Regions from separate parts of the Streptomyces sp. NPDC088157 genome, predicted to be linked through region 2. Evidence: riboswitches for the same ligand, from Rfam matches in the RefSeq annotation. Region 2 holds a riboswitch; each other region holds the start of a gene.

What was found. A riboswitch is a leader RNA that binds a small molecule or an ion and turns the genes downstream of it on or off. The one in region 2 is predicted to bind cyclic di-AMP.
Region 1: it holds a riboswitch for cyclic di-AMP, as region 2 does, so the genes downstream of both, ACIPFH_RS15815 (peptidoglycan DD-metalloendopeptidase family protein) here and ACIPFH_RS26450 (M23 family metallopeptidase) in region 2, are expected to answer to the same signal.
Region 3: it holds a riboswitch for cyclic di-AMP, as region 2 does, so the genes downstream of both, ACIPFH_RS27405 (transglycosylase family protein) here and ACIPFH_RS26450 (M23 family metallopeptidase) in region 2, are expected to answer to the same signal.
Region 4: it holds a riboswitch for cyclic di-AMP, as region 2 does, so the genes downstream of both, ACIPFH_RS37965 (transglycosylase SLT domain-containing protein) here and ACIPFH_RS26450 (M23 family metallopeptidase) in region 2, are expected to answer to the same signal.

Annotation. Positions count from the first base shown of each region.
Region 1 covers NZ_JBIUSU010000003.1:1,011,663-1,019,174, forward strand. The annotation lists gene ACIPFH_RS15805 (hypothetical protein) at 1-1,294, opposite strand, end outside; gene ACIPFH_RS15810 (GDSL-type esterase/lipase family protein) at 1,186-2,367, opposite strand; gene ACIPFH_RS15815 (peptidoglycan DD-metalloendopeptidase family protein) at 2,694-3,653, opposite strand; cyclic di-AMP (ydaO/yuaA leader) riboswitch at 3,658-3,852, opposite strand; gene ACIPFH_RS15820 (alpha-galactosidase) at 4,122-6,197, opposite strand; gene ACIPFH_RS15825 (tyrosine-protein phosphatase) at 6,419-7,216, shown strand; gene ACIPFH_RS15830 (DUF6126 family protein) at 7,280-7,402, opposite strand; gene ACIPFH_RS15835 (helix-turn-helix domain-containing protein) at 7,399-7,512, opposite strand, start outside.
Region 2 covers NZ_JBIUSU010000006.1:558,270-565,781, reverse strand. The annotation lists gene ACIPFH_RS26465 (DNA topoisomerase (ATP-hydrolyzing) subunit A) at 1-172, opposite strand, end outside; gene ACIPFH_RS26460 (pitrilysin family protein) at 443-1,792, shown strand; gene ACIPFH_RS26455 (M16 family metallopeptidase) at 1,789-3,177, shown strand; cyclic di-AMP (ydaO/yuaA leader) riboswitch at 3,380-3,548, shown strand; gene ACIPFH_RS26450 (M23 family metallopeptidase) at 3,564-4,307, shown strand; gene ACIPFH_RS26445 (GntR family transcriptional regulator) at 4,497-5,192, shown strand; gene ACIPFH_RS26440 (HPr family phosphocarrier protein) at 5,418-5,699, opposite strand; gene ACIPFH_RS26435 (GNAT family N-acetyltransferase) at 5,879-7,512, shown strand, end outside.
Region 3 covers NZ_JBIUSU010000007.1:98,409-105,920, reverse strand. The annotation lists gene ACIPFH_RS27420 (nucleoside triphosphate pyrophosphohydrolase) at 68-1,066, shown strand; gene ACIPFH_RS27415 (cytochrome P450) at 1,493-2,788, shown strand; gene ACIPFH_RS27410 (transglycosylase family protein) at 2,994-4,028, shown strand; cyclic di-AMP (ydaO/yuaA leader) riboswitch at 4,234-4,421, shown strand; gene ACIPFH_RS27405 (transglycosylase family protein) at 4,425-5,141, shown strand; gene eno (phosphopyruvate hydratase) at 5,485-6,777, shown strand; gene ACIPFH_RS27395 (septum formation initiator family protein) at 6,917-7,393, shown strand.
Region 4 covers NZ_JBIUSU010000012.1:154,757-162,268, forward strand. The annotation lists gene ACIPFH_RS37955 (GNAT family N-acetyltransferase) at 1-722, opposite strand, end outside; gene ACIPFH_RS37960 (HAD family hydrolase) at 1,127-1,951, shown strand; gene ACIPFH_RS37965 (transglycosylase SLT domain-containing protein) at 1,961-2,434, opposite strand; cyclic di-AMP (ydaO/yuaA leader) riboswitch at 2,438-2,676, opposite strand; gene ACIPFH_RS37970 (polyprenyl synthetase family protein) at 3,321-4,331, shown strand; gene ACIPFH_RS37975 (outer membrane lipoprotein carrier protein LolA) at 4,811-6,076, shown strand; gene ACIPFH_RS37980 (ABC transporter ATP-binding protein) at 6,151-7,119, shown strand; gene ACIPFH_RS37985 (ABC transporter permease) at 7,106-7,512, shown strand, end outside.

The sequences.
Region 1 (7,512 bases), on a different contig from region 2:
GCCGCTCGCCGGTGTCGGCGTCGTAGTAGTACCAGGGGAACGCGGAGACGACGCCCAGCTCGGACTGCTGGATGGCGAAGCCCTCCAGACCGGGCCGGTCGGGGTCGAGGTCGGCGATGTCGAAGCGGTCGCCGTGGATGGCGCCGTCGACGACGTAGCGCAGCGTGCCGTCGCTGTTCACGACGTAGTTGCCGTCGGCGATCTCGTCCCTGCCGTCCCCGTCGACGTCGACGGTGCGGATCTGGTGGAAGCTGGTCGCGCCGGTCGCCGGGTTCACCACGTACTTCCAACGGCGGGTGAGATCGGTGCCGTTGAAGTCCCAGGTCTGGAACAGGACCCGGAACGAGCCGCGCTTGGCTCCGGCCCGGGTGACCAGCTTGGTGACGAGGCTGGGGTGTTCGCCGTCGAGGTAGGCGATGCCGAAGTGACCGCCGGAGGGGCCGTCGGCCACGAAGTCGTCGGGTACGGGCTGCCGGGTCCGCTCGGCTCCGGTCGCTCCGTCGATCACCGACACGAACTGGTTCGCGGGCGAGGCCGCGGTGACCCGGGAGCCGTCGGCGAAGGTGGTCCCGGCGGCGGTGTGCGCCAGCACCTCGGCCCTGCCGTCGCCGTCGAGGTCGTAGACGGTGACGTTGTCGTCGTTGCGGTAGCCGCCGATCGCCGTGGAACCGCTGATCGCGGCGGGCGCCGGGTCGTTGGCGCCGTTCCCCCCGACCTGGGTGTAGGAGCCGGGGCCGAGGTCGACCCGCCACAGCCGCTCGCCGGTGAGCGAGTACGCCTCCAGCAGGTCGGGCCTGTCGCGGGTCCCGGACAGTCTGCTGACGACGAGCTCGTAGCGTCCGTCGCCGTCGAGGTCACCCGGCCAGGCGTGCTGGACGGTGTAGCCGTCGGCGGCGGCGAGGGGGATCTCGGCGTAACCGTCGGCGAAGTACAGGGCGGGCGAACTCGCCTTCAGCTCATGCCCGTTGATGACCGAGCGCACGGTGTACGTGCCCGTGCCCCGGGAGTTGTCCTGGTAGGTCGTGGACTTGCGGACCGGCTCGCGGTTCAGCCGGCGGCCGTTCTTGTACACGTTGAAGGCGATCGTGGTGTGGGGGAGGGCGTACTCGGTGCCCAGCAGGCGCCAGCTGAGGAAGGTGCCTTCGCCCGAGGGTACGGCGACCAGGCCTCGGTCCAGGTTCTCGACTATGCGGCGCGGGGTGTCGGTGGCGTGGCCGGCGGGCGCGGAGCAGAGGCCGGCGAGCAGGGCGGCGGCGACGACGGCGACGGTTCTTCGGCGGCGGTTGGTGTGCACTGATGCTCCTTGCTCAGAAGGCTGATGAGTCGGTCGGCCACCTTGCGGTGACCCTGGGCGCTCGGGTGGACGCTGTCCTGGAAGTCCCCGTCCGCCGCCGAGAGCCAGCCGGTCGTGTCGACGAACTCCGTGTGCTGATCGCCGAGTTCTCCGACGACGGCGGCTATGTCGGCGGAGTGCGACCCGTCGAGGGGGCGCAGCGCGAGGACGCGGGCATGCGGTGCGGCCGACCGCAGGCGTTCGAGGTAGGCCCGGTAGGCGGTGCGGAACTCGGCCGAGCCGTAGGCCGTGTCGTTGGTGCCCTGGTTGACGACGATCACGTCGGCGGTGCGGTCGGAACGCGCCGGTGCGCCCGCGTGGTTCCAGCCGTACGCGTCACCGGCGGCCGGCACTCCCCCGTTGCCGGTCCGGATCACCCCCTGACGGCCGAAACCGACCTGGGTGAGCGAGGCGTGCAGGGCGTCGGCGACGAGGGTGGGGTAGGCGGCCGTACCGTCGGCGCAGTCGGAGGTGTTGACCTCGCACAGGGCCAGGACGCCCTGGGTGACGGAGTCGCCGTAGAACACCAACTCCTGCTTCTTCGAGGCGCGTTGGCTCAGCAAGCGACCCCGGATCCCGGTGAGCGTGACACCCGTCTCCAGCGGCGGGGTCCACCGGTTCACCCGTGAGGAGACGTCCTTCACGGACAGCTCGGCCGTGTGCGGTCCCCGCCCGGACGCCGTGATCGCGAGGTCGGCGCGGTCGACGGCGTACGACTGCTTCGGGCCGCCGTCGACGGACACGTAGATCTGCGCGGGCACGGTGACCGAGGAGACGTCGAACAGGGCGTGGACGGCGCTCCCCGCGAACCGGAACCACAGCCGGGAACCGGAGTTGACGGTGACGGCGGCCTCGGCCGTACGGCTCCAGTGCCCCTCGTAGGCGATGCGCCGGTCGTCGGGGCGCACGGTGCCCGCGCCGGCGGACGCGGCGGCGGGCGCGGTGGCACCGGCGACGAGCCCCAGGAACACCACCGCGCTCAGCGCCCGCCGGGCCGGACGACTGATGACGGTGCGTCGGTCGACGCCGGACACGGGACCTCCGAAGAGCGATAGAAAGCGCTTGCTCGCTGACGGAGATCACTGTGTCCCGACTCTGCCCCGTGTGTCGATGGGACAGAAGGGGCTGCCACAAGAACGCAATAAAACGATCATGAACGAGCAAAGCCGAACTTCGACCTTCAGCCTTCCACCGGCCGGCAACCGGCCGGCGCCATCCCCCCGCCCACCCATCCACCCGTCCACCCGGCCACCCGTCCGCCCGCCCGCCCGGACATGAGACATGCCGAAGGCCGGACCCGGGGATCGGGGTCCGGCCTTCGGCCGCGTGTCAGGCGGGGAGTCGTCCGAGGGGGGGTCGGTCAGCCGACGGAGACTCCGTGCGAACGCAGGTAGGCGATCGGGTCCACGTCGGAGCCGTAGTCCGGCGTGGTGCGGATCTCGAAGTGCAGGTGAGGGCCGGTCACGTTGCCGGTCGCACCGGAGAGGCCGAGCTGCTGACCCGCGGCCACGCTCTGGCCCGCCGAGACGGAGAGCTGGGACAGGTGGGCGTACTGGGCGTAGTAGCCGTCGGCGAGCCTGATGACGACCTGGTTGCCGTACGCGCCGCCCCAGCCCGCGGAGACGACGGTGCCCGCGCCCACGGCCTTGAGGGACGTGCCGGTCGGGACGACGAAGTCGGTGCCCGTGTGGTAGCCGCTGGACCACATGCTGCCGGCCGTGTGGTACGCGGTGCCGACGGTGGCGCCCGCCACCGGCAGGACGTAGCCGCTGGAGTTCCCGGTGCCGCTCTCGGCGGCCTGGGTGACCGCCTTCGAGGCCGAACCGGACGACGAGGAGGAAGAGGACGAAGAGGCCTTGCTTCCGGACGTCTTCGACGAGGAGGACGACGACTTCGAGGCCGAACCGGACGACGATCCGGTGCCGCCGGTCGCGGCCTTCTTGCCGATCGAGAGCTTCAGCCCGGGGTGGATCAGCGACGGGTCGCTGCCGACGGCCTGACGGTTGTCCTGGTACAGCTTCTGCCAGCCACCGCTGACGTTCTGCTCGGCGGCGATCTTCGAGAGATAGTCGCCGGACCGCACCGTGTAGCTCTTGGCGCTCGTGGCGGTGGCCGTCTTCTGCGCCACCGGAACGGACTGCACGGCCTTCTCCGGGACGGACTGGGAAGCCGACTGCACGACGGACTGGGCCGGGGCCGCATGGGCGCCGGCGGCGCCTATGAGCGGAAGGGCGAGCGCGGCGCCGCCGGTTCCGGCGACGGCGATGGAGCGAGTGAAGCGCTGAGTCTTCGGACGGCGGTGCTTACCCTTCGCGGGCATGGCGAATTCCTCTCCGGCGCCTGCGAGGTGAGCTGTCGGGTGCGGACTGGAGATGCCCGGCCGCGCCGAGGCGCGGCTTTACCCCAAAGCCTGTTCCGGAGACCGGAACAGGCGGTTCTACCTGTGGGTCCCCCGCTCCTGCCATGTACGGGTGAGTGTGCGGGATCCGGGCGGTGGCAGGATTCGGCGTCCGTCCGGATTGGTGTGGAACGTAAGCGACCCGGACGCACAGGGACAAGCAGAGGTTGCGCTGTTGACGCCTTTCTCTTGATCCCCTGTGAGAATCACCGATCACACTCCGTGAATCGGACGGGCCGAATACCACCAATCACCCTTGAAAAGCGTGCGAATTACGTGAACATGACGGACGACGTACGGTCACGAATATGACGCTGCTCACGTGACAGCTCTCCAGGTTCCTTTATTCCGGAGCGAGTTGGAACGAAGGAGCCAATTCGGGCAGATGCCTCAGATGCGACGCAGCCGGATAACCGTCGCATCGAGGTCGCCCCGCAGCCCGACATGGAGCCCGTGGTGCCGCAGCACCGCACCCCGGTGAACTTCGCCCGTTTCACGGCATTCGTACGATGCTGTCGGGTCGAGCCCCCGCAGTCTGAGCGCCGGAACGGGTTCACCGAACCGCTGCGCCTGGAGCCAGGCGAGGACGACGGTCTCGTCGCCGCGCACGTACTGGACGGCGCTCAGGCCGCCCGCCGGGGGCCGCAGCCGGTGGAGGTCTCCGTGCTGCACGACGGGCCGGATCTCCTTGTAGAGGTCCACCCACCGGCGCGCCTCGGCGAGCTCCTCCTCGCTCCACTCGGAGAGGTCCCCGCCGACGCCGAGCACCCCGGCCATGGCACTGACGAACCGGAAGCGCAGCGAGCTGACCCGGCCGTTGAGCTGCGTGTTGGGACTGTCGGTGACCCAGGCCGCCATGACCCGGGCGGGGTGGATCTGACTGAAGCCGTGCTGGATGTCGAGCCGGTCGAGCGGGTCGGTGTTGTCGGAGGTCCACACCTGGTCGGTGCGGCTCATGATCCCCAGGTCGATGCGGCCGCCACCGCCCGAGCAGGACTCGAAGGCGACCCCTGGGTGCGCCTCGCGCAGCCGGTCGAGGAGGGCGTACAGGGCGCGCACATGGTCGACCCAGAGGCGCTGCGGGTAGGGGTCGTCCGGCCAGCCGGCGTCGGTGAAGCAGCGGTTGAAGTCCCACTTCACATAGTCGACGGGCGCACTGGAGAGGAGCCCGTGAAGCTGCTCCCAGAGATACTCCTGGACGTCCTCCCGCGCGAGGTTCAGTACAAGTTGATTGCGGAACTCCGTCCGCTTTCGTCCTGATTGGAACTGCACCCAGTCGGGGTGGTCCCGGTACAGCTCACTGTCCGGGTTGACCATCTCCGGCTCGACCCAGATGCCGAACTGCATACCGAGGGCGTGCACCTGGTCGGCGAGGGGCTTCAGCCCGTTCGGGAAGCGGTCGGGGTTGGGCCGCCAGTCTCCGAGCCCGGCATGGTCGCCGGTGCGCGCCCCGAACCAGCCGTCGTCGACGACGAAGAGCTCCACGCCGATCGCGGCCGCCCGTCGGGCGAGCGCGCCCTGCTGCTCCTGGGAGATGTCGAAGTAGGTGGCCTCCCAGGAGTTGAACAGCACCGGCCGGTCCTGCTCGGCGTCCGGGATGATGTGCGCGCGCTGATAGGCGTGCCAGGTGCGGCTCGCGCCGCCGAAGCCGGCGTCGCTCCACAGACCGGCGAAGACGGGCGTGGTGAAGGACTCCCCCGCGGCCAGCCGCAGCAGCCCGGAGTCGTCGTATCCGGCGCCCCCGGTGACCTGCACGCGCGCGTCCGGGAGTTGGGCCACCGCGATCCGCCAGGAGCCCGACCAGCCGAGGGCGCAGCCGTAGACCTCGCCGCGCTCCTCGGTCGCGTCGGTGTCCAGGGCGACCCACGGCAGGTGCTGGTGCCCGGTATGGCCGCGGCGGCTGCCGATGATCTTCTCGCCGTAGGTGAGGGGGGACCGCGTGAGCCGGGACTCCGCGGCCCAGCGGCCGTGCAGCTGCGAGAGCCGCCAGTCGTCGCGCTCGGGCAGGGTCCAGGTGGCGGAGTCGGCGCGCAGCAGCTCCAGCGGCCGCTCTCCCTCGTTGCGCAGGGCCGTCCACCGCTCGACGACATCGCCCCGCATCCGGTAGTGCAGGGTGACGGCCAGCCCGGCGTCCCGGAACCGCAGCCGCAGCTCGTCGCCGTCGGCCTCGAAGTCCTCGTAGGACCATTCGGTGCCGCGCCGCTCGTCGGTGCGCACGGACAGGGCGGGCCGGACGAAGCGGGGGCCGCCCTCGACCGGGTACTCCTCGCGGCCGTCGAGCGGGGACTCGAACGACGCCCCCCGCTCCGACGCGGGGCGGGCGGCGAGCGCCTCGGCGTCCGCGAGCGCGATGCCCGGGCCCCAGTGCAGGTGGACCAGCTCGTCGGCCTCGGTGAGGTGGAGGGCGTAGCTGCTCGTCGGCCCCGAAAGGAGCCAGGTACGGCCATTGTCGGCGATCTCGGGCATCAAACCCCCACTAATTCGAACAGGTGCGATCAAGCACCAACATCATCGAATGCGGTCGGCCCGCCGGGCAACTTTCCGTGGACAACTCTTCACCTGGACGGACGTCGGGAGCACCGGCCTGTGGACAACTCGTTGCCCCAGGAATCCATGTCGTATGGTCGAGGAGTTGTCCCGTCGGCCCACCGAGCCACGCCGACGCAGACCCGACAGGGGGAGCTTCCGTGACGCAGCAGGTCCCGTCGACCGAGCCGGAGCTGGCCGGTGTGCGCAACTTCCGGGATGTGGGCGGTCTGCCGACCGTCGACGGCCGGCGGGTGCGGCACGGCGTGCTGTTCCGCAGCGGCCATCTCGCGCACGCGACCGACGAGGACGCCGCCTTCCTCTCCGGCCTGGGCCTGCACACGATCTTCGACTTCCGCAACACCGCGGACCAGAAGCTGGAGGGCCCGGACGTCGAGCTGCCGGGCGTGCGCAATGTGAACCTGCCTCTGTCGGACCCGGCGGACGGCGCCGAGTTCTGGAAGATGGTGCGGGACGGCGAGATCGACCAGCTGCGCGGGATCCTCGGCGAGGGCAGGGCGGCCGGCCGGATGATCGCCTCCTACCGCTCGATCATCAGGACGCGCACGGCCGAACACGCGCGGGTGCTGCACTCGCTCGCCGAGGACAGCGTCCCGGCCCTGATGCACTGTGCGGCGGGCAAGGACCGCGCGGGCCTGTCCATCGCGGTGACGCTGCTGTCCGTGGGCGTCGAGCGCGAGGCGATTCTCGCCGACTACCTGGAGTCCAACGCCAAGCACCGCCGCTACCGGGTGCGCCGCGGCACGACCTCCGCCGCCGCCTACTCCCCCGAGGTCATGGAGTTGCTCGGCCCCCTCTTCGACGCGCGCGCGGAGTACCTGGCGGCGGCCTTCGAGACCATAGAGCAGACCTGGGGCGGCGTCGACGCCTACCTGGAGGAGGGCCTCGGGCTCACCCCGGAGACCCGTGAGCGGCTGCGGGACCGGCTGCTCGACTGACGATCTCGCCCCCGAGGCTCCCTCGGCCCGCGAGGGGGCGCCGGGGCAACGCTCCACCGGGCTCTACTGGTTGGCGCCCACCTCGAACAGCAGCCACAGGAACGCCGCGAAGACGTGCCCCACCGCGATGTAGATGATCAGCCGGATCCAGAGGGTGCGGGGGAACTTCTCCTCGATGTCCTTCATGGCGTCTCTCCGATGTCCGAAGGGGTGGGGCCCAGGCACAGCGTGGCCGTGGGGCTCTGCAGCAGGGTGTGGACGAAGAGGAGCTCGACCCCGTCGTCGTCCTGGGCGGC
Region 2 (7,512 bases):
GGCGGTGCACCGGCTTGAGGCCGTCACGGGCGTCCGGCAGGGCGCGGGAGTAGATGACCGAGTACGCGTACTCGAGGAAGGAGCCCTGCATCTCGTCGACGACGTCGATGTCGAGGATCCGCTCCTCGTACGAGTCGTCGGGCGGCGGGGTCTTCGTGCTGCGGCGGGCCATCGCTGCCGGCTCCTTGCTGGGGCGTGATACGGGATCTGACGCGGACCATTGTGGACCGTGGCACTGACAGAGCGGGCGAGGACCCGGGGTCGGCCGTCCGGCCCGTACGCAGAGGCTTCTCCTCCGCGGCTGCCCGCAGGCTACGCGATCTCGCTCTCGGCGTATGTCGTGCGGGAACTTCGCGGACCGTCCGCACGCTTGCATACAGTGGCAGGACCGGCAGGAAAACCGCGGTTTCGACGACCGCGTCCGCGATCGGAAGGGACGTACATGCCCATGGGTCACACGGCCACAGCCCAGGCAGGCTCCGGGGGCCTGACAGCGACCGAGCACCGTCTGGCCAACGGCCTGCGCGTGGTGCTCTCGGAGGACCACCTGACCCCCGTCGCGGCGGTGTGCCTCTGGTACGACGTCGGTTCACGCCACGAAGTCAAGGGGCGTACCGGTCTTGCTCACCTCTTCGAGCACCTGATGTTCCAGGGCTCCGGCCAGGTCAAGGGCAACGGCCACTTCGAGCTGGTCCAGGGGGCGGGCGGCTCGCTCAACGGCACCACCAGCTTCGAGCGCACGAACTACTTCGAGACCATGCCCACCCACCAGCTGGAGCTCGCCCTCTGGCTGGAGGCCGACCGGATGGGCTCGCTGCTCACCGCGCTCGACGACGAGTCGATGGAGAACCAGCGCGACGTCGTCAAGAACGAGCGCCGCCAGCGCTACGACAACGTCCCCTACGGCACGGCGTTCGAGAAGCTGACCGCCCTCGCCTACCCGGACGGCCACCCGTACCACCACACGCCGATCGGTTCGATGGCGGACCTGGACGCGGCGACACTGGAGGACGCGCGCGCGTTCTTCCGCACGTACTACGCGCCCAACAACGCGGTGCTCTCCGTGGTCGGCGACATCGACCCCGAGCAGACCCTCGCCTGGGTCGAGAAGTACTTCGGCTCCATCCCCGGCCACGACGGCAAGCCCGCGCCCCGTGACGGCGGCCTGCCCGACGTCATCGGGGAGCAGCTGCGCGAGGTCGTGGAGGAGGAGGTGCCGGCCCGTGCGCTGATGGCCGCCTACCGCCTGCCCCAGGACGGCACGCGTGCGTGCGACGCCGTCGACCTTGCGCTCACCGTCCTCGGAGGCGGCGAGTCCTCCCGCCTCTACAACCGGCTCGTGCGCCGCGACCGTACGGCCGTCGCGGCCGGCTTCGGCCTGCTGCGGCTCGCCGGGGCGCCCTCCCTGGGGTGGCTGGACGTGAAGACGTCCGGCGACGTCGAGGTGCCCGTCATCGAGGCCGCCATCGACGAGGAGCTCGCCCGGTTCGCCGAGGAGGGGCCGACGGCCGAGGAAATGGAGCGGGCCCAGGCGCAGTTGGAGCGCGAGTGGCTCGACCGGCTCGGCACGGTCGCCGGCCGCGCCGATGAACTGTGCCGGTTCGCCGTCCTGTTCGGCGACCCGCAGCTCGCTCTCAACGCCGTCCAGCGTGTGCTGGACGTGACGCCCGAGGAGGTGCAGGAGATCGCCAAGGCCCGCCTGCGCCCCGACAACCGCGCGGTGCTCGTCTACGAGCCGACCGCGGCCGAAGCCCCCGCCGACCAGGACGAGAACGAGGAGGCGGCCCGGTGACCGAGCTCGCCACGATGGACTTCCACCCCCAGCCCCGGGCGGGCGAGGCCAGGCCGTGGGCGTTCCCGGCGCCCGAGCGCACCGCGCCGGCCAACGGCCTGACCGTGCTGCACTGCCACCGTCCCGGCCAGCAGGTCGTCGCCGTCGAGATCCTCCTCGACGCGCCCCTGGACGCCGAACCGGCAGGCCTCGACGGCGTCGCCACGATCATGGCGCGCGCCTTCTCGGAGGGCACCGACAAGCACTCCGCCGAGGAGTTCGCCGCCGAACTGGAGCGCTGCGGCGCCACCCTGGACGCGCATGCCGATCACCCCGGCGTCCGGCTGAGCCTCGAGGTGCCGGCCTCGCGCCTGCCCAAGGGCCTCGGCCTGCTCGCCGACGCCCTCAGGGCGCCCGCGTTCGCCGACAGCGAGGTCGAGCGCCTCGTCCGCAACCGCCTGGACGAGATCCCGCACGAGCTGGCCAACCCGTCCCGGCGCGCCGCCAAGGAGCTCTCCAAGGAGCTGTTCCCGGCCACCTCGCGCATGTCGCGCCCGCGTCAGGGCACCGCGGAGACGGTCGAGAAGATCGACTCCGCCGCCGTACGCGCCTTCTACGACAAGCACGTCCGCCCCGCCACGGCCACCGCCGTGATCGTCGGCGACCTCACCGGCGTCGACCTGGACGCGCTCCTCGGCGACACCCTGGGCGCCTGGACGGGCTCCTCGGGCCAGCCGCGGCCCGTGCCGCCGGTGACGGCCGACGACACCGGCCGGGTCGTCATCGTGGACCGTCCCGGCGCCGTCCAGACGCAGTTGCTGATCGGCCGGATCGGCGCCGACCGGCACGACCGTGTGTGGCCCGCGCAGGTGCTCGGCACGTACTGCCTCGGCGGCACCCTCACCTCCCGGCTGGACCGCGTCCTGCGCGAGGAGAAGGGCTACACCTACGGTGTCCGCGCGTTCGGGCAGGTCCTGCGGTCGGCTCCGGACGGTTCGGGCGCCGCGATGCTCGCCATCAGCGGCTCCGTGGACACCCCGAACACCGGTCCCGCTCTGGACGACCTGTGGAAGGTCCTGCGCACCCTCGCCGCCGAGGGGCTGACCGACGCCGAGCGTGACGTCGCCGTGCAGAACCTGGTCGGCGTGGCGCCGCTGAAGTTCGAGACGGCCGCGGCCGTCGCCGGCACGCTGGCCGACCAGGTCGAGCAGCACCTGCCCGACGACTTCCAGGCCACGCTGTACCAGCAGCTCGCCGCGACCGGCACGGTGGAGGCCACCGCGGCGGCCGTGAACGCCTTCCCGGTGGACCGGCTGGTGACCGTCCTCGTCGGAGACGCGGCCCAGATCAAGGAACCGGTGGAGGCCCTCGGTATCGGCGAGGTGAAGGTCGTGTCCGCGGAGTAGTTCCCGGCAACGACGCGCGCGTGCAGGGGCCCTGGTCGACGAAAGTGTCACCAGGGCCTCCGCATGTCCGAATTGAGACGGAGGTTGCCTGTCTGCCCTGTGGGATGCGCTACAAAAACCGGGATCCGTTTGAGGATTGAAACCCGCGCCGCTTAGCGTCATGCGGGCTGTTCGTCAGGCAGTGCGCCGCAGCCGCGGCACCGGACAGTCATCGCCGAGTCCCCGTACGGCGCGAGCCAGGGGAGCCGGGGACCCAACTGTGAAGTCCCTGGGGTGAATCGGACGCCCGCGCGCCAAGCGCGAGGGGGTCCGTAGGAGACCTTCCTGCTCCGAACCCGTCAGCTAACCCGGTAGGCGAGAAGGAAGGAAAGGACACCCCCAACTTCATGGCGTTCACCTGCGCCACCGGGAAGCACCGTCGGCCCAGCCGGATGCAGCGCAGCGGCGTCCGCGCGGCGGGCCTCGCGGCGCTCACCACCACCGGTGTCATGGCCACCGTCGCCTCCACCCCGGCCTTCGCCGCCGAGCCCACCCCCGAGCAGACCGGGCTGATCCCCGTCGTCACCGCCGGCGAGTCCGTCGTCGAGCAGATCGACGACCAGGTCGCCGTGCAGAAGCAGGCGGCCTTCGAGGAGGCCTCCCGCCAGGCCGCCGCCAAGAAGGCCGTGGAGGAGCGCGAGGCACGCGTACGTGCCGCCCGCGACGCCGAGCGCAAGCTCCTCAACACCTTCGTGTCGCCGATCACCGGTTCCTACGTCTCCACCGGCTACCAGGCCAGCAGTTCGCTGTGGTCCTCCGGCAGCCACACCGGCATCGACTTCCACGCCGCGAGCGGTACCTCCGTGCACGCGGTGGGCTCCGGCACCGTGGTCGAGGCCGGCTGGGGCGGGTCCTACGGCAACGAGATCGTCATCAAGATGAACGACGGGACGTACACCCAGTACGGTCACCTGTCGTCCCTCGCGGTGTCGGTGGGGCAGCAGGTCATCCCGGGCCAGCGGATCGGCCTGTCCGGCGCCACCGGCAACGTCACCGGCCCTCATCTGCACTTCGAGGCGCGTACCACCGCGGAGTACGGCTCGGACATCGACCCGGTCGCCTACCTTCGCAAGCACGGCGTGAACGTCTGACGACCCACGGCGACAGATCGTCTTGCCCCGGCCCCTCCCGGCCGGGGCTTTCGTCGTTTTCGAGGGCCCGCTGTCCAAAAAATATCCCCGGATTCCGGTCCGCCGTCGGAAATTCCCGCTCATTGCAATAGAGTCACGGAACACACGTCAATCGTCGACGTTTCACGGGGATTAAGGCGGAGGTCCGTCATGCGTATTCCGGCGCACTCGGTGTGCACGGCCATTCGGGACGACATCGTCGCGGGTGTCTACGAGCGCGGCAGCCGCCTCACTGAGGAACTCCTCGCCCGCCGCTACGGCGTTTCCCGCGTCCCGGTCCGGGAGGCGCTGCGCACGCTGGAGGCCGAGGGCTTCGTCGTCACGCGGCGGCACGCGGGCGCGTGCGTCGCGGAACCGACCGAGCAGGAGGCCGCGGACCTGCTGGAGATGCGCATGCTGCTGGAGCCGCTCGGCGCCTCCCGGGCCGCCCAGCGGCGCACCGAGGCCCATCTCAAGGTGCTGCGCGGACTCGTCCGGCTGGGGCAGGAGCGGGCCAGGAGGGGTAACAGCGAGGATCTGCGCTCCCTGGGGGGCTGGTTCCACGAGACGCTCGCCCAGTCCTCCGGAAGCCATGCCCTGACGTCGATGCTCACCCAGCTGCGCCACAAGATCGCGTGGATGTACGCGGTGGAGGCTCCGGCGAACCCCGTGGAGTCCTGGGCGGAGCACGGCGCGATCGTGGACGCGGTGGCGCGCGGTGACGGCGAGCGCGCGCGGGCGATCACGTCGCTGCACACCGAGCGCGCGACGTCCGCGCACCGGCTGCGCTTTTCCGGCGGACCCGAGCGCGCCGACCGTGTGAGGACTTCGCAACCTCCCGTAAACATGACGGGCCTTCGGCATTAACACGGGGGCCGTATACAAAGAGGAGATAATTCGCGGGGGATTATTTCTGCTGCCCGGGAACGGGAATTGCGAAGGGCTCGCCCGATAATTCGGACGAGCCCTTCGGGGTTGGCGGGACGACCCCTTTGAAGCGACGAACACCGCAACCGTCAATTGAGCGACCCCGACGACGCGCAACCGAATCCGCGAGAGCGGCGCCGGCTCAGGTGCGCGGGTTGCGCGCGGTCAGACGGTCTCGGGAAGTTCCTCGAGCCCCTCGGCGACCAGCTTCGCCAGACGGTCGAGGGCGGCGTCCGCGCCGTCGGCCTCGGAGGCGAGGACGATCTCCTCGCCGCCCTGGGCTCCCAGGCCGAGAACGGCCAGCATGGAGGCCGCGTTGACGGGGTTGCCGTCGGCCTTGGCGATCGTCACCGGGATACCTGCGGCCGTGGTGGCCCGGACGAAGATGGAAGCGGGGCGGGCGTGAAGGCCCTCGGCCCAGCCGACGTTGACGCGGCGCTCAGCCATGTGATGCTGCCCTTCAGTGTTCAGGTTGTCTAGACCAGTGTTCCACACGTGAAGCGTGTGAGGGAGGGGTTGTGTCACCCGCTCCCGGACGTGGTCGTCGGATCGCGGCCTCGATCCGACGTTCGTCCTCCACAGACTGCCTCGCGCCGTTGTCGTACGCGAGCCGTACTCTGGGCCCCATGCAGAGCGCGTCGGACCGCCACGAATATCCCGCCCACTGGGAGGCCGACGTGGTGCTGCGCGACGGCGGCACCGCACGCATCCGCCCCATCACCGTCGACGACGCCGAGCGCCTGGTCAGCTTCTACGAGCAGGTTTCGGACGAGTCGAAGTACTACCGCTTCTTCGCGCCCTACCCGCGGCTGTCCGCCAAGGACGTCCACCGCTTCACGCACCACGACTTTGTGGACCGGGTGGGACTCGCGGCCACCGTGGGCGGCGAGTTCATCGCAACCGTACGCTATGACCGCATTGGCGCCGACGGCATGGCGGCCTCGGCGCCGGCCGACGAGGCCGAGGTCGCGTTCCTCGTGCAGGACGCCCACCAGGGCCGGGGCGTCGCCTCCGCACTGCTCGAGCACATCGCGGCCGTGGCACGCGAGCGCGGCATCCGCCGCTTCGCGGCGGAGGTGCTTCCCGCCAACACCAAGATGATCAAAGTGTTCACGGACGCCGGCTACACCCAGAAGCGCAGCTTCGAGGACGGCGTCGTGCACCTGGAGTTCGGCCTCGAACCCACCGAGCGCTCCCTCGCGGTGCAGCGCGCGCGGGAGCAGCGCGCCGAGGCGCACTCCGTACGGCGGCTGCTGGCGCCCGGCTCGGTCGCCGTCGTCGGCACCGGCCGCACTCCTGGCGGCGTCGGCCGGAGCGTCCTGGGCAACCTTCGGGAGGCGGGCTTCACCGGCCCTCTGTACGCGGTGAACAAGGCCTTTCCCGAGGACCTGAAGGAACTGGACGGGGTGCCCGCCCACCGCTCGGTGCGCGACATAGCGGCACCCGTCGACCTCGCGGTCGTCGCCGTCCCGGCGGAGCAGGTGCCCGAGGCCGTCGCCGAGTGCGGCGAGCACGGCGTGCAGGGACTGGTGGTCCTCTCCGCCGGCTACGCCGAGAGCGGGCCCGACGGGCGTGAGCGCCAGCGCGAACTCGTCCGGCAGGCACGCGCGTACGGCATGCGGATCATCGGCCCCAACGCCTTCGGGGTCATCAACACGTCCCCGGAGGTCCGGCTCAACGCCTCACTGGCCCCGGAGATGCCGAGGCCCGGCCGGATCGGCCTGTTCGCGCAGTCCGGCGCCATCGGCATCGCCCTGCTGTCCCGCCTCCACCGGCGGGGCGGAGGAGTCACCGGCGTCACCGGCGTGTCGACCTTCGTCTCCTCCGGCAACCGTGCGGACGTCTCCGGCAACGACGTGCTCCAGTACTGGTACGACGACCCGGACACCGATGTCGCCCTCATGTACCTGGAGTCCATCGGAAACCCGCGCAAGTTCACCCGCCTCGCACGGCGCACGGCGGCCGCCAAGCCCCTGGTCGTCGTCCAGGGCGCGGGTTCCGCCCCGCAGGGGCACGCCGTACGGGCTACCCGGCTGCCGCACGCGACGGTGTCGGCGCTGCTGCGGCAGGCCGGTGTGATCCGCGTGGACACCATCACCGAACTGGTCGACGCGGGCCTGCTGCTCGCCCGCCAGCCGCTGCCGACGGGGCCGCGGGTGGCGATCCTCGGCAACTCCGAGTCGCTGGGCCTGCTGACGTACGACGCCTGCCTCTCGGAGGGACTGCGGCCGCTGCCGCCGCTGGACCTGACGACGGAGGC
Region 3 (7,512 bases), on a different contig from region 2:
ATGACCGGTGGGCCGGCCCTGTGGACAACTCGCGGGGCTGCCGACGGGCGTGGGTTACGTTCGGGGTGTGAACGCAATCAGCTCCGCCGATGCCGACGCCGCAGTCACCGCCCCGGGCCGCGTCGTCCTGCTCACCACCAGCCACCGGGTCGCCCCCGGCCTGCTGTCCTGGCCCGCCTGGCAGGCTCTGCGCACGGCGGACCGGGTGCTGTGCGCGGACGGCGCGCATCCGCAGCTGCCCTATCTGAAGGACGCGGGCATCACGGTCGAGGAGACCTCCCCGACCGCCGAGGAACTGCTCGCCGCCTGCGCCGGCGGCCGCACGGTCGTGGTCGTGGCCACCGGCGAGGGTGAACCGGCCCTCACGGACGGGCTGGCCCGCCTGGCCGGCTCCGGGCGGGTGTCGATGCCCGAGCTGGAACTGCTCCCCGCCTCCTACGACCTCCCCGGCGCCCGGCTCCTCGACCTCGTCCAGGTCATGGACCGTATCCGCGCCGAGTGCCCGTGGTCCTCCCGGCAGACCCACAGGGGACTGGCGAAGTACGCGGTCGAGGAGTCGTACGAACTGGTCGAGGCGATCGAGGACGGCGACCGCGACGAACTCCGCGAGGAGCTGGGCGACGTCCTGCTCCAGGTCGTCTTCCACGCCCGTATCGCCGAGGAGGACGAGGAGTCGCCCTTCTCGGTCGACGACGTCGCGGGCACGATCGTCGCCAAGCTCATCCACCGCCACCCCCATGTCTTCGGCGACGCCACGGCCACGACGCCGGAGGAGGTGAAGGAGCACTGGCTCCGCACGAAGGCGGCGGAGAAGCGGCGGGAGTCCGTGACGGACGGCGTCCCCCTGCACCAGCCCGCACTGGCCCTCGCGGCGAAACTGGTGTCCCGGGCCCGGACGGCGCGGCTGGAGGTGCCGATGCCCGCGGCCGAGGGCATCGGGTACGACCTGCTGGCCCTGGCGGCGCGCGCCGAATCGGAGGGCATAGACCCGGAGGCGGCACTCCGGGCAGCGGCCCGGACGTACCGGGACGCCATCCGGACCGCGGAGGGGGGCGAGGGGCAGTAGGGCAAGCCCCTGGTCAGACCGTCGGACCCCCTGCCCGGCCGGAGGCCGCGCGGGGCCCCTCGGGCACCCTGTCCGGCCGGAGGCGCGCGGGGCCTCTCTGGCACCCCTCCCGGCCGGAGGCCGAGCGGGGCCTCTCGGACCCCCTGTCCAGTCGAAGGCCGAGCGGGGGCTCTCGGGCATCCCGTCCGGCCGGAGGCCGTCTCGCAGCCTGCGCCTGTCGTGCCTCCGTCCCGCCAGAGCCTGTCGTGACTCCGCCCCGCCTGCGCCCGTCCGGCCCCGCCGCGCCTGCGCCCGTCCGGCCCCGCCGCGCCTGCGCCCGTCCGGCCCCGCCGCGTCAGAGCCCGTCCGGCTCCGCCCCGCCAGTCCCTCGTGGAGCTCGGAGGTCGCCGTGTCGGTGTTGCCGGGGAGCCCGCTACCGTTCGGGGAGTGACCAACCAGCCCCGCCCCTCGACCGATGTCCCGCCCGCCCCCGACCTCTTCACCTGGGAATTCGCCACCGACCCCTACCCCGCCTACGCCTGGCTGCGTGAGCACGCCCCCGTGCACCGCACCGTGCTGCCCAGCGGTGTGGAGGCCTGGCTGGTCACCCGTCACGCCGACGCGAAACAGGCCCTCGCCGACCAGCGACTCTCCAAGAACCCCGCTCACCACGACGAACCGGCGCACGCCAAGGGCAAGACCGGCATCCCCGGCGAGCGCAAGGCCGAGCTGATGACGCATCTGCTCAACATCGACCCGCCGGACCACACCCGACTGCGACGGCTCGTCAGCAAGGCCTTCACGCCCCGCCGGGTCGCCGAGTTCTCGTCCCGGGTCCAGGAACTGACGGACGACCTCATCGACCGGTTCGCCGAGGAGGGCGAGGCCGACCTCATTCACGACTTCGCCTTTCCGCTCCCCATCTACGCGATCTGCGACCTGCTGGGCGTCCCCCGCGAGGACCAGGACGACTTCCGCGACTGGGCCGGGATGATGATCCGGCACGGCGGGGGCCCCAGGGGCGGAGTCGCGCGGTCGGTGAAGAAGATGCGCGGATATCTGCTGGAGCTCATCCACCGCAAGCGCGAGGAGCTCCCGGCCGAGCCGGTTCCCGGCGAGGACCTCATCTCCGGCCTGATCCGCGCCTCCGACCACGGCGAGCACCTCACCGAGAACGAGGCCGCCGCCATGGCCTTCATCCTGCTGTTCGCCGGCTTCGAGACCACCGTCAATCTCATCGGCAACGGCACGTACGCCCTCCTCACCCACCCCGAGCAGCGTGAACGCCTCCAGCGGTCGCTCACCGAGGACGGCGGCGACCGCACCCTCCTGGAGACCGGAGTCGAGGAACTCCTGCGCTACGACGGCCCCGTGGAGCTCGCCACGTGGCGGTTCGCCACCGAGCCGCTCAGCATCGGCGGACAGGACATCGCGCCCGGCGACCCGGTCCTCGTCGTCCTGGCGGCCGCCGACCGTGACCCGGCCCGCTTCCCGGACCCCGACACCCTCGACCTCTCCCGCCGCGACAACCAGCACCTCGGCTACGGCCACGGTATCCACTACTGCCTGGGAGCCCCGTTGGCCCGGCTGGAGGGCCAGACCGCGCTGGCCACTCTCCTCACCCGTCTGCCCGACCTCCGACTGGCCGTGGATCCGGCCGAGTTGAGATGGCGCGGCGGGCTCATCATGCGCGGGCTGCGGACGCTGCCGGTGGAGTTCACTCCGGTGCATTCCAGGTCATAACCGATGAGACTCTGACTGAATGTCAGCCGGAGTGTGACCGTTCGGCGGAGTAAAGGTGACCAGCCCTCAACTCTGTGATCTTCACGTGATCTGCGCGGCATTAACTTGTGACAAGTGATCGTCTGCCTATACGTTCTCTCGTCAGCGCGACGCATCGGTCCAACCCGCCGCGCCGGTCAGTGCTGTCCAGAGAAAGGCCCCTCGCATGCTCTCCGGGAACGGTCGTCACCGTCGCCCCCGCCAGGCCCCGGCCCTCCTTGTCGCGGCCGGAGTGACGGGTTCCGCCATCGCCATCCCGCTGCTCGCCGCCTCCGGCGCGAGCGCCGCCGACGGCACGGTGTGGGACAAGGTGGCGCAGTGCGAGACCGGCGGCTCGTGGAGTGCCGACCAGGGTGACGGCGAGTACGGCGGTCTGAGCCTGTCCCAGAAGGACTGGGAGACGTACGGCGGCCTCGACTACGCGGCGAGCCCCGATCTGGCCAGCCGCAACCAGCAGATCGCCGTCGCGCAGAAGGTGCTCGCGGCCGAGGGGATCGGCGCGTGGGGTACCTGCGGGCTGACTTCCGGGCTCACCAAGGAGAACGGCGCGCTGAGCGTGGACACCGGCGTGGCGGGCGGCTCGTCCGACTCGTCCGACTCATCCGGGTCTTCCGGATTGTCCGACCTGTCCAGGGGGTTGTCCGGATCTTCGGGCTCCTCGGGCTCGTCGAGCGGCGATGGCACCTCGACCGGGTCGTCCGACTCATCCGACTCGTCCGCCGATTCCTCCAGTTCACCCTCGGCGTCCGCTTCATCCCCTTCGTCCTCTTCCTCCGCCGCCACCGATGACTCCGGGGCGTCCGGCGGTTCTGGCAAGCAGGGTGACGGGCAGGCGGGCGACGGTTCGGCCACCACATCCCCGAAAGTGGATGACTCGGACAATTCGGAGCAAGAGGCGGGCTCTTGGAGCCTCGTCGACACCAGCTCCCTGGGTTCCGGCCGCCATCGCGGTGCGACCGCCGACGAGGCCGCGCCCAAGAGCGCGACCGACACCGCCGTGGACGGCGCCACCGCCGCGTCCGCCGGTCGGCACGCCGCGGCCACCTACCTCGTCCAGCAGGGCGACTCCCTGGAGTCCATCGCCGACTCCCTTGGCCTCGACGGCGGATGGCGCGCCCTCTACGCCGAGAACAGGGACCTCATCGGTGCCGACCCGAGCAACATCACCCCCGGTCAGACCCTCGACACAGGGGTGGAATAGGGCGCAAAGCCCAAGAAAAACAGCGGGAGTTCACGTCACGCTTCGCACCGAATGTCCGCTTTGGTGAAAGTGTGGGATGAGTCTCAGAAGCCCTGATCGTCTTTGAAATTCCGTCGATCGCGTGTCTACGGTCGAGGCCGCTCGGCAACCCGAGCCCCGGCCGTCGCAACGCCGAATCCTGCCAGCGACAGCCCGGGAACAGTCGTCGCGTCAAGCGCCGCAGGCAGGAGCGGGGGACCCAAGGTAAGTGCCGCGCCGGGGTGGTCGACCGGAACGGCTTGGGGTGAAGCCACGCCCTCCCACGGAGCAGTTCTCCGGTGGGTGAGGAGTGGCCGGGCAACTCACACGGCCCGAACCCGACAGCTCACCTCGCAGGCGTCGGTGAGGGGATCCACCATGCTGTTTTCCGGTAAGGGCAAGCACCGCCGTCCCTCCAAGGCCACCCGCGTCGCCACGCTCGCCGGCGTCACCGGTGTCGCCATCGCCGCCCCGCTGATGGCGGCCGGCAACGCCTCCGCCGCCACCACCTCCGAGTGGGACGCCGTCGCCCAGTGCGAGTCCGGCGGGAACTGGTCCATCAACACCGGCAACGGCTACTACGGCGGCCTTCAGTTCTCGGCCTCGACCTGGGCCGCGTACGGCGGCACGCAGTACGCCGGGCAGGCCAACGAGGCCTCCAAGTCCCAGCAGATAGCCATCGGCGAGAAGGTCCTCGCGGGCCAGGGCAAGGGTGCCTGGCCGGTCTGCGGCACCGGCCTGTCCGGCGCGGCCTACAACGGCGGCGACGCCGGCTCCTCGAGCTCCGGTTCGTCCGACTCCTCCGGCTCCTCCGGCTCGTCGAACAGCGGCAGCACCAGCACCCGCTCGACCGAGGAGCAGGGCGCCTCCCGCTCGACCGACCGCCCGGCCGCCTCCAAGACGGTCACCACGCCGACCGGCAAGAAGGTCAAGAAGGGCGACGGCGAGTACAAGGTCGTCAAGGGCGACACCCTCAGCTCCATCGCCGAGAAGCACGAGGTCAAGGGTGGCTGGCAGAAGCTGTTCCAGCTGAACAAGGACATCGTCACGGACGCGGACCTGATCTACCCGGGCCAGCAGCTGCACCTGAAGTGACACCCGGCCCCCAGAGAAGCCACAGCGCCCTCATGTCCGAGGTCGGCACACTGAAGACCTCGTGAGGGTGACCCCCCGTCCCCACGGGCTCCCCGCTCCGGTACGTGTTCCCCCGTACGCACCGGAGCGGGGTTTCTCTTTGCCCCTTCGCCACTTTCCGTCGGTCTTTCTCGGCCACCCCCTTTGTTCCGGACGGAAACAATAGGTACCGTCTGTCTGTCCACGGGACGGTCGGTCGGCTGCCGACGGCCCCGGGGCGGTTAGGCTCTAGTCGCAAGGCTCGGCAAGGACTCGTCAAGATCCCCTGAGCCCCGCACAACCAGCGTCACATCCCAAGAAGGAGATGCTCGTGCCGTCCATCGACGTCGTCGTAGCCCGGGAAATCCTGGACTCCCGAGGCAACCCCACGGTCGAGGTCGAGGTCGGCCTCGACGACGGCAGCACGGGTCGTGCCGCCGTTCCGTCCGGCGCCTCCACCGGTGCCTTCGAGGCCATCGAGCTCCGCGACGGTGACCCCAACCGTTACCACGGCAAGGGTGTCGAGAAGGCCGTCCTCGCCGTCATCGAGCAGATCGGCCCGGAGCTCGTCGGCTACGACGCCACCGAGCAGCGCCTGATCGACCAGGCCATGTTCGACCTGGACGCCACCGACAACAAGGGCTCGCTCGGCGCCAACGCCATCCTCGGCGTCTCGCTCGCCGTCGCCCACGCCGCCTCCGAGGCCAGCGACCTGCCGCTGTTCCGCTACCTGGGCGGCCCGAACGCGCACCTGCTGCCCGTTCCGATGATGAACATCCTGAACGGCGGCTCGCACGCCGACTCCAACGTGGACATCCAGGAGTTCATGATCGCCCCGATCGGCGCGGAGTCCTTCTCCGAGGCCCTGCGCTGGGGCGCCGAGGTCTACCACACCCTCAAGAAGGTGCTGAAGACCAAGGGTCTGTCCACCGGCCTCGGCGACGAGGGCGGCTTCGCCCCGAACCTGGAGTCCAACCGCGCCGCGCTCGACCTCATCATCGAGGCCATCCAGCAGGCCGGTTACATCCCCGGCGAGCAGATCGCGCTCGCGCTCGACGTCGCCGCGTCCGAGTTCTACAAGGACGGCAAGTACGAGTTCGAGGGCAAGTCCCGCTCGGCCGCCGAGATGACCGAGTACTACGAGGAGCTCGTCTCCGCGTACCCGCTCGTCTCCATCGAGGACCCGCTGTACGAGGACGACTGGGCCGGCTGGAAGGTCATCACCGACAAGCTGGGCGACAAGGTCCAGATCGTCGGCGACGACCTCTTCGTCACCAACCCCGAGCGTCTGGCCCGCGGCATCGAGGAGGGCTCCGCCAACGCCCTGCTCGTCAAGGTCAACCAGATCGGTTCGCTGACCGAGACCCTGGACGCCGTCGAGATGGCCCAGCGCAACGGCTTCAAGTGCATGATGTCCCACCGCTCCGGCGAGACCGAGGACGTCACCATCGCCGACCTCGCCGTCGCGGTGAACTGCGGTCAGATCAAGACCGGCGCCCCGGCCCGCTCGGACCGCGTCGCCAAGTACAACCAGCTGCTGCGCATCGAGGAGATCCTCGACGACGCCGCGGTGTACGCCGGCCGCTCCGCCTTCCCGCGGTTTCGCTCCGCGAACTGATCAGCACGGCAAGGGCTGATCCGGCCCTGCTGGTCGACCCCTACCGGGTCAAGCCCTAGCCAGTCGTACGTACGTCCCCGTACCCGGTCCCGTACCGTGTGCGGGGACGTACGCACGTGTGAGACGGGAGGCGGAAACAGTGGCCGTGAAGGACCGGGACCGTTTCTCCACCGCGACCAGGATCAAGCTGCTCGGCGAGCAGACCGCGGCCCGGGTCTACCGCTCCCAGACGAAGCGCCAGGCGCGCCGCTCCCGGCTCACCGGTCGCGCCGCGCTCCTCGCGATGGTCCTGTGCACGCTGATCGTGGCCCTGGCGTACCCGATGCGCCAGTACGTCTCCCAGCGCGCCCGGATCGCCGACCTGGAGCGCGAGAAGCGACAGGCCAGCGAGCGCGTCGAGCAGCTGCGCGACCTCAAGGCGCGCTGGCAGGACGACGCCTACGCCGAGCAGCAGATCCGGGAGCGGCTGCATTACGTGTTGCCGGGGGAGACCGGCTTCGTGGTGATCGACCCGGACGCGGCGAAGAAGTCCCGGGTCGACCTCGGGGCGGCCGACCGCCCCTGGTACTCGAACGTCTGGGACGGTGTGGACAAGTCCGACGCCTCCGACCGGTGAACCGACGGACGGACGGAACCGATGGACGGAACCGTTAGCCGAAACCGGCAGACACGAAGCTGGACGGAACCGCCAGTCGGAACCGGCAGACACGAAGATGGACAGAACCGCCAGTCGGA
Region 4 (7,512 bases), on a different contig from region 2:
CGCAGCCCGAAGTGCGCGGCGATCGGCTGGTCGCCGGCGTAGAGGACGGAGAGCGTGCCGGAACACTCGTGCGCACGCGTCTCGGCGAGCGCGTACACGAGCCGGGTGATCCACTCCTGCGCGAACCGGTCGCGGCGGCCGGTCCTTCGGTACTGCGCGGACTTCCACGCCATGAGCGTGCGCAACGCGGCCGGATCGCGTTCGTCGAACACGAACCGCAGTTCCCCGACCTGACGGCCGAGCCTGCGCTCCTTGGCCAGAGTCGTCTTCAGGAACTTCGGTGACTGGGAGCGCAGTACGGACTCGTAGGTCTCGTAACCCTTTTCCACGTCGATGACATAAGAGGCGTACTCCTCGGCCGCGTGCGGGGTGAACAGCCCCTGCTCCGCCTCCAGGTTGTCGAAGGCGAAGCTCGACAGGGAGCACGCCCGCATCAGTTCGGCGGCGTTCAGCCCGAGACCCGGGGCAAGCACCGCACCCTGCGCGTCCGAGACGCCGTACGCGAGGGCCTGGCCCTGGCCGAGCCGGCCCCGCTCGTGGGGCAGGAAGCCGACCGGCTCACGCCCCTCGTACACCACCGCCACGCGCGCGTGCGGCCTTACCAGGCCCGCGGCGTCGGTGAACTCCGGTTCCATGAAGGGGTTTCGCGGAAGCGTCGACGCGGCACGCAACGCGCGCCATCGCTCCCTCTCCCCCTCGCCGAGGTCCTGTGGCCTCAGCACACGAATGCGCCCACTGCTCAACCTGACCCCCCGATCAAGTCCCCCCTGGACACCTGGACGGTACCGCTCCACCTGCTCGTCGCGGTAGGTAGCGTCGCATGTTGTTGCCAATCGGTGCAGAGGCCTTTAACCGTCCGCTACCCGGCGATGTGCCAGAAAGCATCTCCGCAGAGGCGAGCCGCAGCCGGTCCGCAACTGGTCCGCAGCCGGTCCGCACCCGGGCCGCGGCCGACCCGTAGTCAGTCGGCGGGCAGTCGGCGGGCAGTCGGCGGGCAATCGGGAGTCAGTCGGCAGTCAGTCGTTCAAAGCCAGCGGTACAAGGGGAGTTGGCAGAACAGGACAGGACATGACCGCCGTCCGGTTCGCGTCGAACCCGAGGGGCGTGGGATCCGTATTCTCTGATCATGGCCGCACCTACCGCATATGCCGCGCGCACCGCGTACTCCCTCATCGCCACCGACCTGGACGGAACGCTGCTTCGCGGCGACGACACCTTCTCGGACCGGTCGCTCGACGCACTCGCGCGGGTGGCGGCCGCCGGCGCACGCCACCTGGTGGTGACGGGACGGCCCGCGCCCCGGGTGCGCCCGCTGCTCGAACGGCTGCACAGGAGGGGGCTCGCGGTGTGCGGGCAGGGCGCGCAGTTGTACGACGCCGGCGCGGACCGTCTGCTGTGGTCGGTCACCCTGGACCGGGAGCTGGCCGAGACAGCGCTCGGCAAGATCGAGGCGGAGGTCGGGCAGCTGTACGCGGCCGTCGACCAGGACGGTGTCGACGGGCTGACGCTCATCGAGCCGGGCTACCGCATGCCGCACCCGACGCTGCCCGCCCTGCGCGTCGGCCGGCGCGACGACCTGTGGTGCGAACCGGTCAGCAAGGTGCTGCTGCGCCATCCCACCCTGTCGGACGACGAGTTGGCGGCGACGGCCCGTTCGGTGGTCGGCTCGCTGGCCACCGTCACCATGTCGGGTCCGGGCACGGTCGAGCTTCAGCCCTGCGGGATCACCAAGGCGACGGGTCTGGCCCTGGCCGCCGAACGCCTGGGGCTGCGGCCGGAGGACACCATCGCCTTCGGGGACATGCCCAACGACATCCCGATGTTCGACTGGGCGGCTCGTGGTGTCGCCATGGCCAACGCCCATCCGGAACTCAAGTCGATGGCCGACGAGGTGACGACGTCGAACGAGGACGACGGCGTGGCCGTCGTCCTCGAACGACTGTTTCCCTGAACGGAACGGTCAGTACGCGCCGAACACGTTGTCGATCGAGCCGTACCGCGCGGCCGCGTAGTTGCAGGCGGCGGTGATGTTGGCGACCGGGTCGTAGGAGTCCCACGACGTGCCCTCGACGTGGTAGGCGCGGAAGGTCGGGTCGATGACCTGGAGCAGGCCCTTGGACGGGATGCCCGCGGCCGCGTTGGAGTCCCAGAGGTTGATGGCGTTGGGGTTGCCCGAGGACTCGCGGATGACGTTGCGGTAGATGCCGTTGTACGTCCCCGGGATGCCGTGCTGCCCCATGACCTGCAGGGAGGCCCGGATCCAGCCGTCGAGGTTGTTGGCGTAGCCGAGGCTGGAGGCGGTGGAGACGGTCGGCGTGGCCGCGGAGGCGCTGGTCGCGCCGATGATCGGGAGGGCGAGCACGGCCGCGCCGGTGACGGCGACGGTGAGCGTGCGGACGAGACGGTTGCGGCGCGGCTGAGCGGCAGCGGGCATGACGAATTTCCTCTCCGGCGCCTGCGAGGTGAGCTGTCGGGTTCGGGCGGGAGCTGCCCGGTCGCGTCCTGACGGCCGCGACTTCACCCCAAGCCGTACCGGTCTGTCCGGAACATCTTGAATATCAAAGACATCCAAGACATTCGGAACATCCGGTGTGGCGACCTACCTGGTTCCCCCGCTCCTGCCGAGCGTTGTCGATGGGTGGTTCGGGCGGCGGCAGGATTCGGCGTTCCGCCCGACAGGCCCGGAACGTATGCGAGAGCACATGTCCGAAACAAGTAGCGGATTCACAGATCACCCCTATTGACCTTGGTCTGTGACCTATGGGGCGCTTGATCCTTTGTGGGTGCAAAGCTTCAACTTGCTTAAGGAGTGCGGAGAATCGGTGAAGAGTGAACTCGTGTCGGATCGCCGCGGGGAGTGAGCCAACTCACCAGCGTTCACAAGCACGGCGAAACGGGCATTAGGCCCAACTCATCGTTAAAGCACTGCCGGTGGGTCGCGTGCGCTTGCTGATGGCGGGAGTGGGTCCGCAGTGGCGGCTCCGGGCGGGGGAGGCCTGAACGGGACGCGTGATCGTCGTCACGCGGAGAGGGGCTGGGCGAGCTCGCCGGCCCGGTGGCAACCTCGGCGCGAGGCATGATTCACCGTTTCCCGGCAATTTTGTTTATGTCCGCTCATCTGAGCTGATCAAAAACATATCGGGCGTGATCCGATACCGCCTGGCCTGCGCGGCCCCTCCCGGGCGAGCCCATTCGAGCCTGGGGGACGTGGGGGCTATCGGTGATCGAAACGTGACCGGATACGCTGACTTGAGTGATGGCAGAGACCTATCGACAAACCGCGTAATCGCCAGTAGACACCAGCAGACAGGAGACCCCTCGTGACCGTCGTCGGGCCGTTCGGGCTGAGCGTGCGGGACCAGGCTCTGGAAGCCGATGTCCAGGCCGGATTGGCGGCTGTCGAGGAAGGCTTGCTCGAGGCCACCAAGAGTGAGGTCCCGTTCATCACGGAGGCCGCCCAGCACCTCGTACGAGCGGGCGGGAAGCGGTTCCGGCCGCTGCTCGTCGTGCTCGCGTCGCAGTTCGGTGACCCCTACGCGCCGGGTATCGTGCCGTCGGCCGTGGTGGTGGAGCTGACCCACCTGGCCACGCTGTACCACGACGACGTGATGGACGAGGCCGCCGTGCGGCGCGGGGTGTCCAGCGCGAACAGCCGCTGGGGGAACTCCGTCGCCGTCCTCACGGGTGACTTCCTCTTCGCGCGGGCCTCCCACATCCTGGCCGACCTCGGGCCGGAGGCCGTGCGGGTGCAGGCGGAGGCGTTCGAGCGGCTGGTCACCGGCCAGATCCTGGAGACGGCGGGCCCCACGGACGGACGGGACCCGGTCGATCACTACCTCGACGTGCTCGGCGGCAAGACGGGCTCGCTGGTGGCCGTGGCCTGCCGGTTCGGGGCGATGATGTCGGGCGCCGACGAGACGGTCGTCGACGTGCTGACGCAGTACGGGGAGCGGCTCGGCGTCGCCTTCCAGCTGGCGGACGACGTCCTGGACATCGCGTCCGACTCGCACGAGTCGGGCAAGACGCCGGGGACGGACCTGCGCGAGGGCGTTCCCACGCTGCCCGTGCTGCGGCTGCGGGAGCGGGCGGCGCGGCTGTCGCTGCCCGAGGACATCGCACTGTGCGAGCTGCTGGACTCCGACCTGAGCGACGACGCCCGGCACACCGAGGCGCTGGAGGCGCTCCGGGCCCACCCGGCGCTGGAGCAGGCCCGCCGGGACACCGTGCGGTACGCGAAGGAAGCGCGGTCCGCGCTGGCGCCGTTGCGGGAGTGCGACGCGAAGGCGTCGCTGATGGAACTCTGCGACGCGGTGGTCCACCGGGCGGGCTGACCCCCCGGGTACCTCTACGGGCCGAATGACCCATCGGGTCCGACGGCTCCTTCGGGTCCTTCGGGTCCTTCGGGTCCTTCGATCCGACGATCCCTACGGGTCTGCCGATCCTTACGGGTCGGATGGCGCCTACGGGTCTGCCGATCCTTACGGGTCGGATGGCGCCTACGGGTCCGGCGATCCCTACGGGTCGGATGGCGGCTACGGGTCCCTACGGTTCCGACGATCCCAATAGGCCGGATGGCCCCTACGGGTCCGACGACCCCTACGGGTCGGATGGCGCCTCGTCACCTTCGTGTCATACCGCAGACGTAGTGGAGTTGAGCCCTCGGGTTGACGCTTCCCAGTGGCCGATTTGGTCAGATGGGAACCACGGAAAACACCACTCCTCACCGATTCGGGTGAGAATGGCGGCTTGGGGTGGGGACGTTAACAGCGTGAGATGACCGGCCGCCGCCGACGACGGAGGTAAGGCACACATGGCACCGAAGGCATCCGACGACACCACGACCGGCGGGGAGCCGACCGGCGGGGAGACCGACGACCTGCGCCTCGGACGGCGCAAGGCGGCGCGGTACATCGTCCCGGTCACCGTGATCGGTGTCGCGGCGGCGACGATCGGGCTGGTCCCGGCGCTGGCCGACTCCGGCGACCCCGACCTGCCGAAGATCACCGCACAGCAGCTCCTCGACAAGATCGCCGCATCGGACGTACAGCAGCTGTCCGGGACGGTGAAGATCACCACCGATCTCGGGCTGCCCGACCTCGGCGGACTGGAGAGCGGGCTCCTCTCCGGGGCGGTCCAGCAGGGCGGCGACGGTTCGTCCGCCGATCCGTCCACCAAGCTCACCGAACTCGCCGCCGGCACGCACACCCTGCGCGTCGCCGCCGACGGCCCCGACCGGCAGAAGCTCTCGCTGCTGGAGAACGCCGCCGAGTACAGCGTCATCCACAACGGCAAGAACGTGTGGGGGTACGACAGCGCCTCCAACGAGGTCTATCACTCCACCGTCGACGAGAGCTCCGGGAAGGCGGAGACCCCTGTCCCCGCCACGCCCAAGGACCTCACCGAGGACGCCCTGAAGGCGGTCGACGACACGACCTCCGTGACCGTCGACGGCACCGTCCAGGTGGCCGGCCGCGACGCCTACAAGCTGCTGGTCGAGCCGAAGCAGTCCGGTTCCACGGTCGGCGCGATCAGCGTGGCCGTGGACGCGAAGACGGGCCTGCCGCTGAAGTTCACGCTGACCCCGGCGAGCGGCGGCGCCGCCGTCGTGGACGCGGGCTTCACCCAGGTCACCTTCGCCAAGCCCGCCGCGTCCACCTTCGACTTCACCGCGCCCAAGGGCGCGAAGGTCACCGAGGGCGACGAGGCCGGCAAGGCGGACGAGGGGAAGGCCGGCGAGACGGCGCCGGGGCACTCCGGCAAGCCCGGCAAGCCCGGCGACCTCGCGAAGGAACTCGAGGGCCCGGACGGCCTCGAGGGTCTCAACGTCCTCGGCGAGGGCTGGACGTCCGTCGCCACCTTCGACACCGGCGGCGAGGGCATGCCCTCGGGCTCCGAGGGAGGCGGCGACCTCGGTGGCTTCCTCGGCTCCTTCGGCGACAAGGTGACCGGCAAGTTCGGCTCCGGCACCGTCTTCTCCACTCGCCTGATCAACGCCCTGATGACGGACGACGGCAAGGTCTACGTCGGCGCGGTCACCAAGGACGCCCTGGTGAAGGCGGCGAACGCGGCGAAGTAGGCGCGGCGGGAGCACAGCCGGTGAAGCGGCGCCGGAGACGGGAACGCGAAGGGTAAGGCCGAAGGGGAAAGCCGATGGGGAAGTCAGTGAGGGAGCCCGTGGACGACGAGGCCGTCATCCACACCCGCGCCCTCACCAAGCGCTACCGCGGCGGACAGCTCGCCGTCGACGGTCTCGACCTGACCGTCCCGGCGGGCAGCGTCTTCGGCTTCCTCGGCCCCAACGGCTCCGGCAAGACCACCACCATCCGCATGCTGATGGGGCTCATCGAGCCCACGGCCGGCTCGGCCCGCGTCCTGGGGCAACCCATGCCGCGGGCCGCGCGCGCCGTACTTCCCCACGTCGGGACCCTCATCGAGGGTCCCGCCCTCTACGGTTTCCTCTCCGGCCGGGACAACCTGCTCCGCTACGACGCCGCCGACCCGACGGCCGATCCGCGCACCCGGCGCGCGAGGGTCACGGCGACACTGGAGCGGGTGGGACTGACCGCCGCCGCCGGCAAGAAGGCGAAGGCCTACTCCCTCGGTATGAAGCAGCGTCTGGGCCTCGCCGCCGCCCTGCTCCAGCCCCGCCGCCTGCTCGTCCTCGACGAGCCGACCAACGGTCTGGATCCGCAGGGCATGCGGGAGATCCGCTCGCTGATCCGGGAGCTGGCCGCGGAGGGCACGACCGTCTTCCTCTCCTCGCACCTGCTCGACGAGATCGAGCAGGTGTGCACGCACGCGGCGGTGATGGCGCAGGGCCGGCTGCTCGTCCAGGGTCCGGTGTCCGACCTCTCGGCGGGCGCCCGCGGACGGCTCGTCGTGACGACCCCGGACCCGGCGGACGCGGCCCGGGTGCTCAAGGAACAGGGGGCGGACGACGTCGTCCTCGGCGAGGACCGTGTGAGTGCCGAGGCGCCGCCACCGGACCGCGATCTCGCCGACCTGAACGCCGCACTGGTCACGGCGGGCGTCCGCGTCCGCGGCTTCGCCGTCGAGCGGGCCTCTCTGGAGGACGCGTTCGTGGCTCTCACGGGGGAGGGATTCGATGTCGCGGGCTGACACGGTGGACGACCGGGACGGGACCCCGAGCCCCGACTCCTCACAGAAGCCGACCCCTACGGGGACGCGGAAACCGGCGGGGACGCCGACGGCACCGCCGTCGAACTGGTCCTGGACCTGGACCTTCGGTCTCCTGCGCAGTGAACTGCTGACCACCTTCCGGCGCTGGCGCACCCTCGCGCTGCTGGGCGTGCTCGCGGCCGTGCCGGTCCTGGTGGGGATCGCCGTGAGGATCGAGACGGGCGACGGCTCGTCCGGCGGACGCGGTGGTGGGGGAGGGGGCGGCGGCGAGGGGCCCGCGTTCATCTCGCAGGTCACCAACAACGGCCTGTTCCTGGTCTTCACCGCGCTGGCAGTGACTCTGCCGTTCTTCCTCCCGATGGCGATCGGTGT